DNA from 2 places in the Solwaraspora sp. WMMD406 genome. Region 1 is predicted to be linked to the other one. Evidence: riboswitches for the same ligand, from Rfam matches in the RefSeq annotation. Region 1 holds a riboswitch; the other holds the start of a gene.
The links. A riboswitch is a leader RNA that binds a small molecule or an ion and turns the genes downstream of it on or off. The one in region 1 is predicted to bind cobalamin.
Positions count from the first base shown of each region.

Region 1 (4,954 bases):
CACTCTCCATTTCGGACGTGTGGTCGATCCGGAGGCGCCCACCGACGATCCCGAGTACGAGCGGATGCGACCGCAGTACCGCGCTCTCGACCGCCTGAACCGCAAGATCGCGGTGGACCCCCGCGTGGACTGCGGCATGGTGCCCGCCTTCGACGGTCTCACCTTGTGCCGGGTACGCGAGTCGGGTGATCAGGGCGGGGTGATCGACGGCGCCTGGCCGGAGCCGAAGCGCCAGCCCTCGACGGTGCCGACGGCCGGGTTGTAGCTGCCCGCGCCGAGGCTGCTGTAGTTCCAGGTACCGCCGGGCGTGGCGTGCCAGTACGACCAGTAGGCGTTGACCGGCGGGGTGTTGACACATGGTTCGGTGGCTGCGGTGGGCAGCCCGTCGATCCGGCAGACGAACGCCAGGCCCCACCGCACCGTTCCGGTCGGCGTGAAGCCCGCGCCCTGCAGAGCGGCGAGGCCGGTGGGTGGGTCACCGAGGTAGCAGTTGGTCTGGACGCCGAGGCCGAAGGCGGTGAAGTCGACGACCACGGTGACGCCGGTTCCGGGTGCACAGGCGGCGGCGTGCGCCGGCCGGGTCAGGGGGTCGACCGCGACCAGACCGGCCGCCACCATGACGATGGTGGCGAGTGCCGCGATACGGCGGCGGATCAGTGTTGTCATGTTTCCTCCGTGGGCGGGGTGCCGCGGCCTGACGGGCCTAGCCGCAGGCCAGGGTCGGTGCGTCCGGTCGGGAACCGTTGGCCGACAGGGTGACGAGGCTGGCGGCGGCCAGTCCGGGTACGGCCTGGGCGGTGGCCCGGGGCGCGGTGGTGGGGTCGAACCCGGAGGTGGTGTAGGCGATCGCCCCCCGGTCGGCAGCGCTTCCGGCGCAGTCGACCTGCAGGCCGAGCAGGAACTGGCGGGCCTGCCACCAGGCCAGCAGCCGTCCGGACGCCGCCAGCGCCTGGGCGGCCAGGCCGGTGCTGTTGGCGTTGGCCACGCCGCCGGCGCTGAAGGACCCGTCGGTGGCCTGTACGGAGATCAACCACTGTGCCGCTGTCTGGGCCTCGTGCCACTCGCCGGCCGCCACCAGTGCCTGAACGGCCATCGCGGTGGCGTCGACGTCGCTGCTGCAGGTGGCCTGGGCGAACTGGAGCGGGAACCCGCCGTCCGGGCACTGGCTGTCGGCCAGGAACGACACGGCCTGTGCTGGTGCGCCACCGGCCCGGTCCAGGGCGATGACGGCGAACGACTGGCTGAACATGTTGCTGTAGTCGCCGAACGCGGACTGGTCGGAGAACCGGCCCGAGGGTGCCATCAGTCCGGTGAGCCGGGCGAACAGGTCGACACCGCCGAACGACGTCGGATCGAGGCCGCGGACCTGCACACCGAGCGCGAGCTTGGCGGTGGCGCCCGCGTACGCCTCCGTGCCGTCCCCGATGTACCCGGTGATCACCGCCGGTTCGGCGAGCCAGGCGGTGGCGTTGGTCGCGTAGGTGTCGGCCTCCTTCGCGGCGGCGAAGGTGAAGATCGCGTCAATGGTGAGGCCCTGATCGGGGTAGGCGACGCCGCCGAAGACGACTTCGAAGCGCTCCCCGTCGACCATCTGCCGGGCGAGCCAGCCGGCGGCCGCGTCGACGCGGTGGTGGGTCTGCGGTGGGGTGGCGGCGGCCGGCACGGCCGCGGTCACGGTCAGCGCCAGTACGGTGAGCACAACGGTGGTGACGAGTCGGAAACGGTCGCGGTGGCGGTGAACGGCCATCGGGCGGCGCCTTTCCGGCCCCGGGCGTCGAGGCAGCCCAGGCGGACCGGGCGGCTCCGACCCGTGGGCCACGACGGGTGAGGAACTCTGCAGCTGTACGTCGATGGGTACTCGGGCTCGCGGCGAGGTGTTCGCCGCCTACCGTTGCGGGCCAGCGCCGGCTTCCGACCGGACTTCCCCCATCGACGTTCAGGAACGGATCTGCTGCGGACAGTGTGGGCACGGCTCGTTCAGGTCGTCAACGGCCAGAACGCGATCGAGGTGGCTTCCGTGGCGGGGATCACCGACGAGGTGGCTGTCAACCGCTGACCAGATCCGCTATTCGAACCGATTGGCCGCCGCCGTCGACGTCCGGTGCGGACGGGTGCGTCGGCGCGTCTGACATACTCGGTAGCGGCTCGTCACAACTGAATGTGCTCCCAGGCGGGGGAAGCCGGTGCGAGGCCGGCGCTGACCCGCAACCGTATGCGCGCCGGTGTGTCCCATCAGTACTGGTGCGCGAGCCGGAATGCCCGACTGTGGAGTGAGCGGCTCAGAACGTCGTGGTCTACGGATCGAGCCCGGGTCGGCCATGGTCGCGTGCGGCCGGGCGGATGCGGTTTCGGTCACCGCTCCGAAAGGTCTTCTCCATGGTTCGTGGCTCCCTCAGCCGGATCCTGCCGGCCCTCGCCGCCTTGGCCTTGATCGCGGCCGGCACCGGGGTCGGCCTCATGTCGTCCGCCGGACCCGCCCTGCGATGGGCTGCCCTACCGGCGGCGGCCAACCCAGACGCCGCCCAGGCCGGCTCCCGCTGGCTGGCGGGTCAGCTCGTCGACGGCGGCCTACCCGGCTTCGTCGGCACCGACTGGGGGCTGACCATCGACGCGCTGTTCGCGTTGCGGGCCGCCGGCGCCGAACCCGAGGCGGCCGTGGCCGTCACCGAGGCACTCGCCGTCGACGCCGACGGCTACGCCGCGATCCGCACGGAGACGGGCGATTTCGTGACCGGCGGTTCGACGGCGAAGGTTCTTCTCGCGGCTGTCGTCACCGGCGCCGACCCCACCGACTTCGGCGGGTACGACTGGCGTCAGCGCACCCTGGACTTGATCTACGGCGCTGACCAGGGCGCCAAGGCAGGGTGGCTGTACGACGTCAACCTCGACACCACCGCCGGGTCGAACCTGTTCGGCCAGTCGTTGGCGGTGACCGGGCTGGCCCGATCCGGCGGCGTACCGCAGCCGATGGTCGATTTCCTACTCAGGCAGCAGTGTCCCGGCGGCGGGTTCCGGCTCTACCCGGGCGCCGCCGGCACCTCCTGCGCGGCGGATCCGGCGACCGAGCAGAACATGGAGGTCGATGCTACGGCGATGGCGGTCCAGGCGCTGCTCGCGGCCGCCGACGCCGGAGCCAGTGGCACCAGCGAACCGGTGGCCGCCGCCACGTCGTGGTTGCTGTCGGTGCAGGCCGCCGACGGCTCCTTCAGCGGTTCCGGGTTCACCGCCTATCCCAACACCAACAGCACCGGTCTGGCCGGGCAGGCCCTGGCGGCGGCCGGTGAGTCCGCCGCCGCCGGTCGGGCCGCCGCGTTCGTCGCCGCACAGCAGATCACCGCCGGCAACGCCGGGGCCGCCTCGGCCCACGTCGGCGCGATCGCGTACACGCCGGACGCACTCGTCGCGGCCGCCGCGAACGGCATCGGCGAGTTCGAACTGGACCAGTGGCGCCGGGCCAGTGCCCAGGCCGTCCTCGGCCTGGCGCAGGTGCCGTTCGGACAGATCGGCTCCGGCACCCCGACCCCGACGGCTACTCCGACCACGTCACCGTCACCGACAGCGGACCCGACCACGTCGCCGACGCCGACGACGTCACCGACAGCGTCACCCACCGGATCGCCGAGCGGCACCCCGACTCCGAGTACCAGCCCCACGGCACCGTCGCCGACGACCACCGCCGGCCCGACCACGGCACCGGCGACGACCGCGCCGCCCACCGGTGGGCGACTTCCCACCACCGGTTCCCCGATCGCGGCGTACGGCCTCGTCGGCGGCATGACGGTCCTCGCCGGAGTCGGTCTGATCCTGGCGTCCCGCCGCCGCAAGGCCCGGCCGTGACCACGACGCCTGCGGTGTCGGCCCGGAGCACAGTGGCCGGGGGGCGGGCGGTCCGACTGCTCACCGTGGTGCTCCTCACCGCCGGTACGGCCGTGGCACCGGCGGATCCGGCGACCGCCGTCGGTCGGTCGGGATTCTGCCCGGACGACAACGGAGTCACCGTCGTCGTCGACTTTCAGGAACTGGGCGGTCCGACGATCGTCCGCTGCGCCGTCGGCGATCAAGCCACCGGTCACGCGGCCTTGAAGAACGCCGGGATCTCGATCACCGGCACCGCACGTTGGGGCGAATCGTTCGTCTGCCGGATCGAGGGCAAGCCGACGGTCGCCGAGGAACCGTGTGTCGACACCCCACCGGCGAACGCGTACTGGTCCTACTGGCACGCCTCCAACGGCGGCGCGTGGACCTACAGCCAACGCGGTGTGACAGCGCGCAAACCTCCGCCGGGCAGTTTCGAGGGCTGGTCGTTCTCCAAGAACAGGACGGCGTCGACCAGCCCGTCTCCTGGCGTGGCACCAGTACGTCCCGTACCGCAGCCACCACCATCGACCCCAGCGCCGCCACCCCCACCACCGCCGCCACCGTCCCGGACGACGTTGCCTCCGCCGCCGAACCCGTCGCCAACCACGCCGACCACGCCGACCCGCGGCCAGCCCGGATCCTCGCAGAACGGACCTGAGCCAGGCCAGCCCGCGACGACGCGGCCCGGTATGTCGACACCGTCCCGGAACGTGACGACGACGCCGAGTGGATCGTCGACCACGGCCAGCGCGGCGGCCCCGGATCCGACGGTCCCGTCGGCGGCGACCGATTCCAGCGCCCGGGGTGAGGCCTGGACCGGGGACGTCGATCCAGTGTCGGGGCAGCGCTCCGGGCTGCCGACGATGACCGTGGTCGGTGTCGGCCTGCTGCTGCTGGTCACGGTCGCCGCGGTGGTGACCGCGCGCCGGCGGGGTCGGAGCGGATAGGTGCCGCTGCGGCGTGCTCGGGTGCCGAGGGCGGTGCACCCGGGTGCCTGGTGGCTCTGGGCGCTCGGCCTGGCCGCCGCCGCGACCCGTACGACGAATCCGCTGTTGCTCGCGCTCATCATCGGGGTGGCGGCCTTCGTGGTCGCGGC
Region 1 covers NZ_JARUBF010000001.1:3,892,890-3,897,843, forward strand. The annotation lists gene O7632_RS17120 (class I SAM-dependent methyltransferase) at 1-265, shown strand, start outside; gene O7632_RS17125 (hypothetical protein) at 190-666, opposite strand; gene O7632_RS17130 (prenyltransferase/squalene oxidase repeat-containing protein) at 704-1,747, opposite strand; cobalamin riboswitch at 1,832-1,967, opposite strand; cobalamin riboswitch at 2,126-2,282, shown strand; gene O7632_RS17135 (prenyltransferase/squalene oxidase repeat-containing protein) at 2,377-3,837, shown strand; gene O7632_RS17140 (hypothetical protein) at 3,870-4,805, shown strand; gene O7632_RS17145 (CbiQ family ECF transporter T component) at 4,806-4,954, shown strand, end outside.

Region 2 (4,954 bases), 3.0 Mb from region 1:
CACACCACGTCAACGAATGACCTTGAACTTCAACAACCCCAAACGACACACGGTCTTAGGCGTTCTCCGCCGCTCCATCGTGGGCGACCATCGTGCACCTCAAGATCAATGTGAGCGTCATCGTTGTCATCCGGGGACTTTGACAACAATGACGCTCACATTGATCTTGAGCAGTCGATGACGCGGTGGCGCCTCGACCGACGACGTTCATCGGATGTCCGCAGCTCGGTGGGGCGGCGCAGGGTCAACGACTGGAAGCGGCAGTCGCCGTGGCCCGTCCAGGGCGTGGAAGTCGACGAGGTCGAACACGTTGGTGGCGTACCGCCGGATCTGCTCGTCGGTACGCAGCGAGAAGAACCGGGGCGGGTCGTGGTCGTCCCAGTCCGCGACGCCCTCGGTGCCGTCAACCTGGCGTCGATGCCTTTCGCGCGGCAGGCGACGACCATCGCCGCAGTGAGGTCGCTGGCCACCGTCACGAGTTGCGGATCTCCCTGCGAAATGTCTGGTACGAGAAGTATCCCGATCGTGTGATGATCAGCTTGGCATGGAACTTAGCGTAATGGATATTGATATGACCATGTGACAGGTGGTGCAGTTGTGCTCACTAGCGGGATCCTCCCCACCCCCAGGAGGTCTACATGCGATTCCGCCCCTCGACTTCGACAGCCACCTCGATGCGAAGGACGATCGTCCTGGCCATCGCTGGTGTCGTCGGGATCTTCGCCATCGTCACCGGCCCGGTGTCGGCCGATCCCAAACCGACAGGTGTCGACCGCGACTCGATCGCCGGCCCGTACCGGGTGCTCGGGCCGAAGACCTTCGCCGACCGCGACGCGGTGGCCAAGACCGGTGCCGCGATCGACTACATCGAGCACGGCGTCCTCAACATCACCGCGACCCGTGCCGAGATCAGGGCGATCGAGGCGCTCGGCTTCGAGGTCGAAGCGGTCCGCGCCCCGGCCCGTGACACCGGCGACGTGGGCACGATGGACTTCCCGCCCTCGGACTCGGCCTACCACAACTACGCCGAGATGACCGCCGCCGTGAACAAGGTCGTCGCGGACCATCCGACCATCGCCCGCAAGATCAGCATTGGTACGTCGTACGAGGGCCGGGACCTGATGGCGGTCAAGATCTCCGACAACGTCGCCACCGACGAGAACGAACCGGAGATCCTGTTCAACTCACAGCAGCACGCCCGTGAGCACCTCACCGTCGAGATGGCGATCTACCTGCTCAACCTGTTCACCGACAGCTACGGCAGCGACTCCCGGATCACCAACATCGTCAACAACCGGGAACTGTGGATCATCCCGAGCGTCAACCCGGACGGCAGCGAGTACGACATCGCCACCGGCTCCTACCGGTCCTGGCGCAAGAACCGGCAGCCGAACAGCGGCGCCCTGGCGGTCGGCACCGACCTCAACCGCAACTGGGGCTACCTGTGGGGCTGCTGCGGCGGCTCGTCCGGCTCCCCGTCGTCGGACACCTACCGCGGTCCGTCGGCGTTCTCCGCGCCGGAGACCCAGGCGCTGCGCAACTTCGTCAACAGCCGGGTCGTCGGCGGCACCCAGCAGATCAAGGCCAACATCGACTTCCACTCCTACTCGGAGCTGGTGCTCTGGCCGTTCGGCTGGACCACCGCCAACACCCCCAGCGGAATGACCGCCGACCAGTACAACACCTTCGCCACCATCGGCGGCCAGATGGCCGCCACCAACGGCTACACCCCCGAACAGGCGTCCGACCTCTACATCACCGACGGCAGCAGCATCGACTGGATGTGGGCCGAACACGACATCTGGGCGTACACCTTCGAGCTGTACCCCGGCTCGTCCGGTGGCGGTGGCTTCTACCCGCCCGACGAGGTGATCCCGACGCAGACCGCCCGTAACCGGGAGGCCGTGCTGATCCTCAGCGAGTACGCCGACTGCCCGTACCGGGCGATCGGCAAGGAGAGCCAGTACTGCGGCGGCGGCCCGGTCGACCCGCCGGGCACCACCGTCTGGTCGGACACCTTCGAGACCGCGACCGGCTGGACCACCAACCCCAGCGGTACGGACACCGCCAGCACCGGGCAGTGGGAGCGGGGCGCGGCCCAGGCCACCAGCTCCGGCGGGGCGCTGCAACTCACCCCGTACCAGGGCAGCAACAGCCTGGTCACCGGCCGGCTGGCCGGTTCGTCGGCCGGTGCGTACGACATCGACGGCGGAGTGACCACCGCCCAGTCGCCGGCGATCAGCCTGCCGTCGAGCGGCACGTTGACCCTGTCGCTGGCCTGGTACCTGGCGCATCTCAACAACTCGTCGTCGGCGGACTACTTCCGGGTCAGTGTGGTGCACAGCGGTGGCACGACCACCCTGTTCAACCAGGCCGGCGCGGCCAGCAACCGCTACGGCTCGTGGTCGACCGGCAGCTACAACCTGACCCCGTACGCGGGTCAGTCGGTGCGCATCGTCGTCCAGGCGGCGGACGCCTCCACCGCCAGCCTGGTCGAGGCCGCCATCGACAACGTGACGATCACCCGGTCCTGATCCACCACGTTCGCGTCGACACCGATGATCGGGCGGGTCGCGGTGCGGTGTACGTCACCGTACGGCGGCCCGCCCGCTGTCGCGGTTAAGGCAGCTCACCGGTGGTGGGTTACGGTGCTACCCGACCACCCCGCAGCGAAGCCGGTGCGAATCCGGCGCTGTCCCGCAACTGTGATGCCCCGACCTGTCGGGGTGAGCCAGGTCGCCTGCGGAGCGGTCGCGAACCGCGCTCTCGAGGAAGGGCGCCTCGCCACGTGGCCGGGTCAGCAGCACGGACTCCGACCTGTCGGCGAAGCACCAGCCCTCGACCGACAGGAGGACCAGATGAGCAGACCCCGTTGGCGGACCGCCGCCATGACCCGTACCGATGCCCGAACCGCCGCCCGGACCGGACTACGCGCCGCCGCGATCGCCGCCGCGCTGGCCCTCACCGTCGCTGGCTGCGGCGGCGGCGCGACCGATGACGAACCGCAGGCCGAGTCGAGTCCGAGCGTCGCCGCCGGTTTTCCGGTGACGGTCGGCGAACTCACCCTGGACGAACGGCCGGAACGGATCGTGGCGCTGTCGCCGACCGCGACCGAGATGCTGTTCGCCATCGGCGCGGGCGACCAGGTCGTCGCCGTCGACGACAACTCCAACCATCCGGCGGGCGTACCCACCACCGACCTGTCCGGGTTCACCCCCAACGCCGAGGCGATCGCCACCTACGAACCGGACCTGGTGGTGCTCTCCGGTGACACCAACGGCGTGGTGGCCGGCCTGACCCGGTTGACCATCCCGGTCTACCTGGCGTCGGCGGCGGTGACCCTGGACGACACGTACCGCCAGATCAGTGAACTCGGTGCGCTGACCGGGCAGGTCGACGCGGCGAACGACCTGGTCGAGGGCATGCGTACGGAGATCGACAAGCTGGTCGCGGACGCGCCGAAACCCGCCGAACCGCTCTCCTACTACTACGAACTCGATCCGACGTTCTACACGGTGACCAGTGAGACCTTCATCGGTGCGCTGTTCGACATGGTCGGGCTGGTCAACATCGCCGACCCGGCGGACGCCGACGGGGCGGCCGGCGGCTACCCCCAACTGTCGGCCGAAGCGGTGATCGACGCCGACCCGGATCTGATCTTCCTCGCCGACACCAAGTGCTGCCAGCAGACCGCCGAGACGGTCGCCGACCGGGCCGGCTGGTCGACGATCACGGCCGTCCGCGACGGACAGGTCGTCGAACTCGACGACGACATCGCCTCGCGGTGGGGTCCACGCGTGGTCGACCTGGTACGCGCGATCGTCGACGCCGTCGACGCGGCCGCCTCCTGAGGTGACGTCCGCCGGAACCGGCCAGGCCGGGGCGATGGTGCCGCGTCGTCACCGCCCCGGCCTGACGGCGGGCTGGTTCGCCGGCGCGCTGCTCGCCGTCGTGCTGGCCGTGGTCGCCGGGCTGGCCTTCGGGCCGGCCAGCCTGCCGCCGGTGCGGGTCGCCGCCGAACTGCTCAACCTCCTGCCCGGTGCGCAGGTCGACAGCGGACTGAGCGAGCGGCAGATCGCCATCGTCACCCAGCTGCGACTGCCCCGGGTCGTGCTGGCATTGCTTGTCGGCGGCATGCTGGCGTTGGCCGGCGGCTGCTACCAGGGGGTGTTCCGCAACCCGCTGGCCGACCCGCACCTGCTCGGCGTGGCAGCCGGTGCCGGCCTGGCGGTCACCGCCGTGATCGCGCTGCGACCCGGCAGCGGGGTGCTGACCGGGCTGCCGGTGACGGTGCCACTGGCCGCCTTCGTCGGCGCGATCGGCGCCGTCGCCCTGACCTACCTGCTCGGCGCGGCCGGCGGCCGAGACCGGTCCACCGCGACGCTGATCCTCGCCGGGGTCGCCGTGTCGGCGTTCCTCGCCGCCGGGCAGACCTACCTGCTGCAACGCAACGTGGACACCATCCGCGAGGTCTACTCCTGGCTGCTCGGTCGGCTCGCCACCGACGGCTGGCACGAGGTCCGGCTGATTCTGCCGTACGCGGTGCTCGCCGGCCTGGTGGTGCTGGTCCACGGCCGGGAGCTCGACGTGCTGTCGGTCGGCGACGACGAGGCGGCCAGCCTCGGCCTGCACCCCCAACGGTCCCGCTACCTGCTGCTCACCGCCGCGTCACTGGGCACCGCCGCCGCGGTGTCGGTGTCCGGGCTGATCGGCTTCATCGGGCTGATCGTGCCGCATCTGGTCCGGCTGGTCGCCGGCAGCAGCTACCGGATCATCCTGCCGCTGTCGATGCTGCTCGGCGGGGCGTTCCTCACCGTGACCGACGTGGTGGCCCGGACCGTCGCCGCCCCGGCGGAAATCCCGATCGGGGTGGTCACCGCCTTCTTCGGTGCCCCGTTCTTCGTGCTGGTGCTGCGGACCGCCCGCCGGGCGGTGGTGATGTGACCGTCCGGCG
Region 2 covers NZ_JARUBF010000001.1:914,252-919,205, forward strand. The annotation lists partial or broken gene O7632_RS04100 (SAM-dependent methyltransferase) at 231-405, opposite strand; gene O7632_RS04105 (M14 family zinc carboxypeptidase) at 675-2,534, shown strand; adenosylcobalamin (AdoCbl) riboswitch at 2,644-2,783, shown strand; gene O7632_RS04110 (ABC transporter substrate-binding protein) at 2,889-3,851, shown strand; gene O7632_RS04115 (iron ABC transporter permease) at 3,886-4,944, shown strand.
Region 2: another riboswitch for cobalamin. It lies ahead of O7632_RS04110 (ABC transporter substrate-binding protein); the one in region 1 lies ahead of O7632_RS17135 (prenyltransferase/squalene oxidase repeat-containing protein).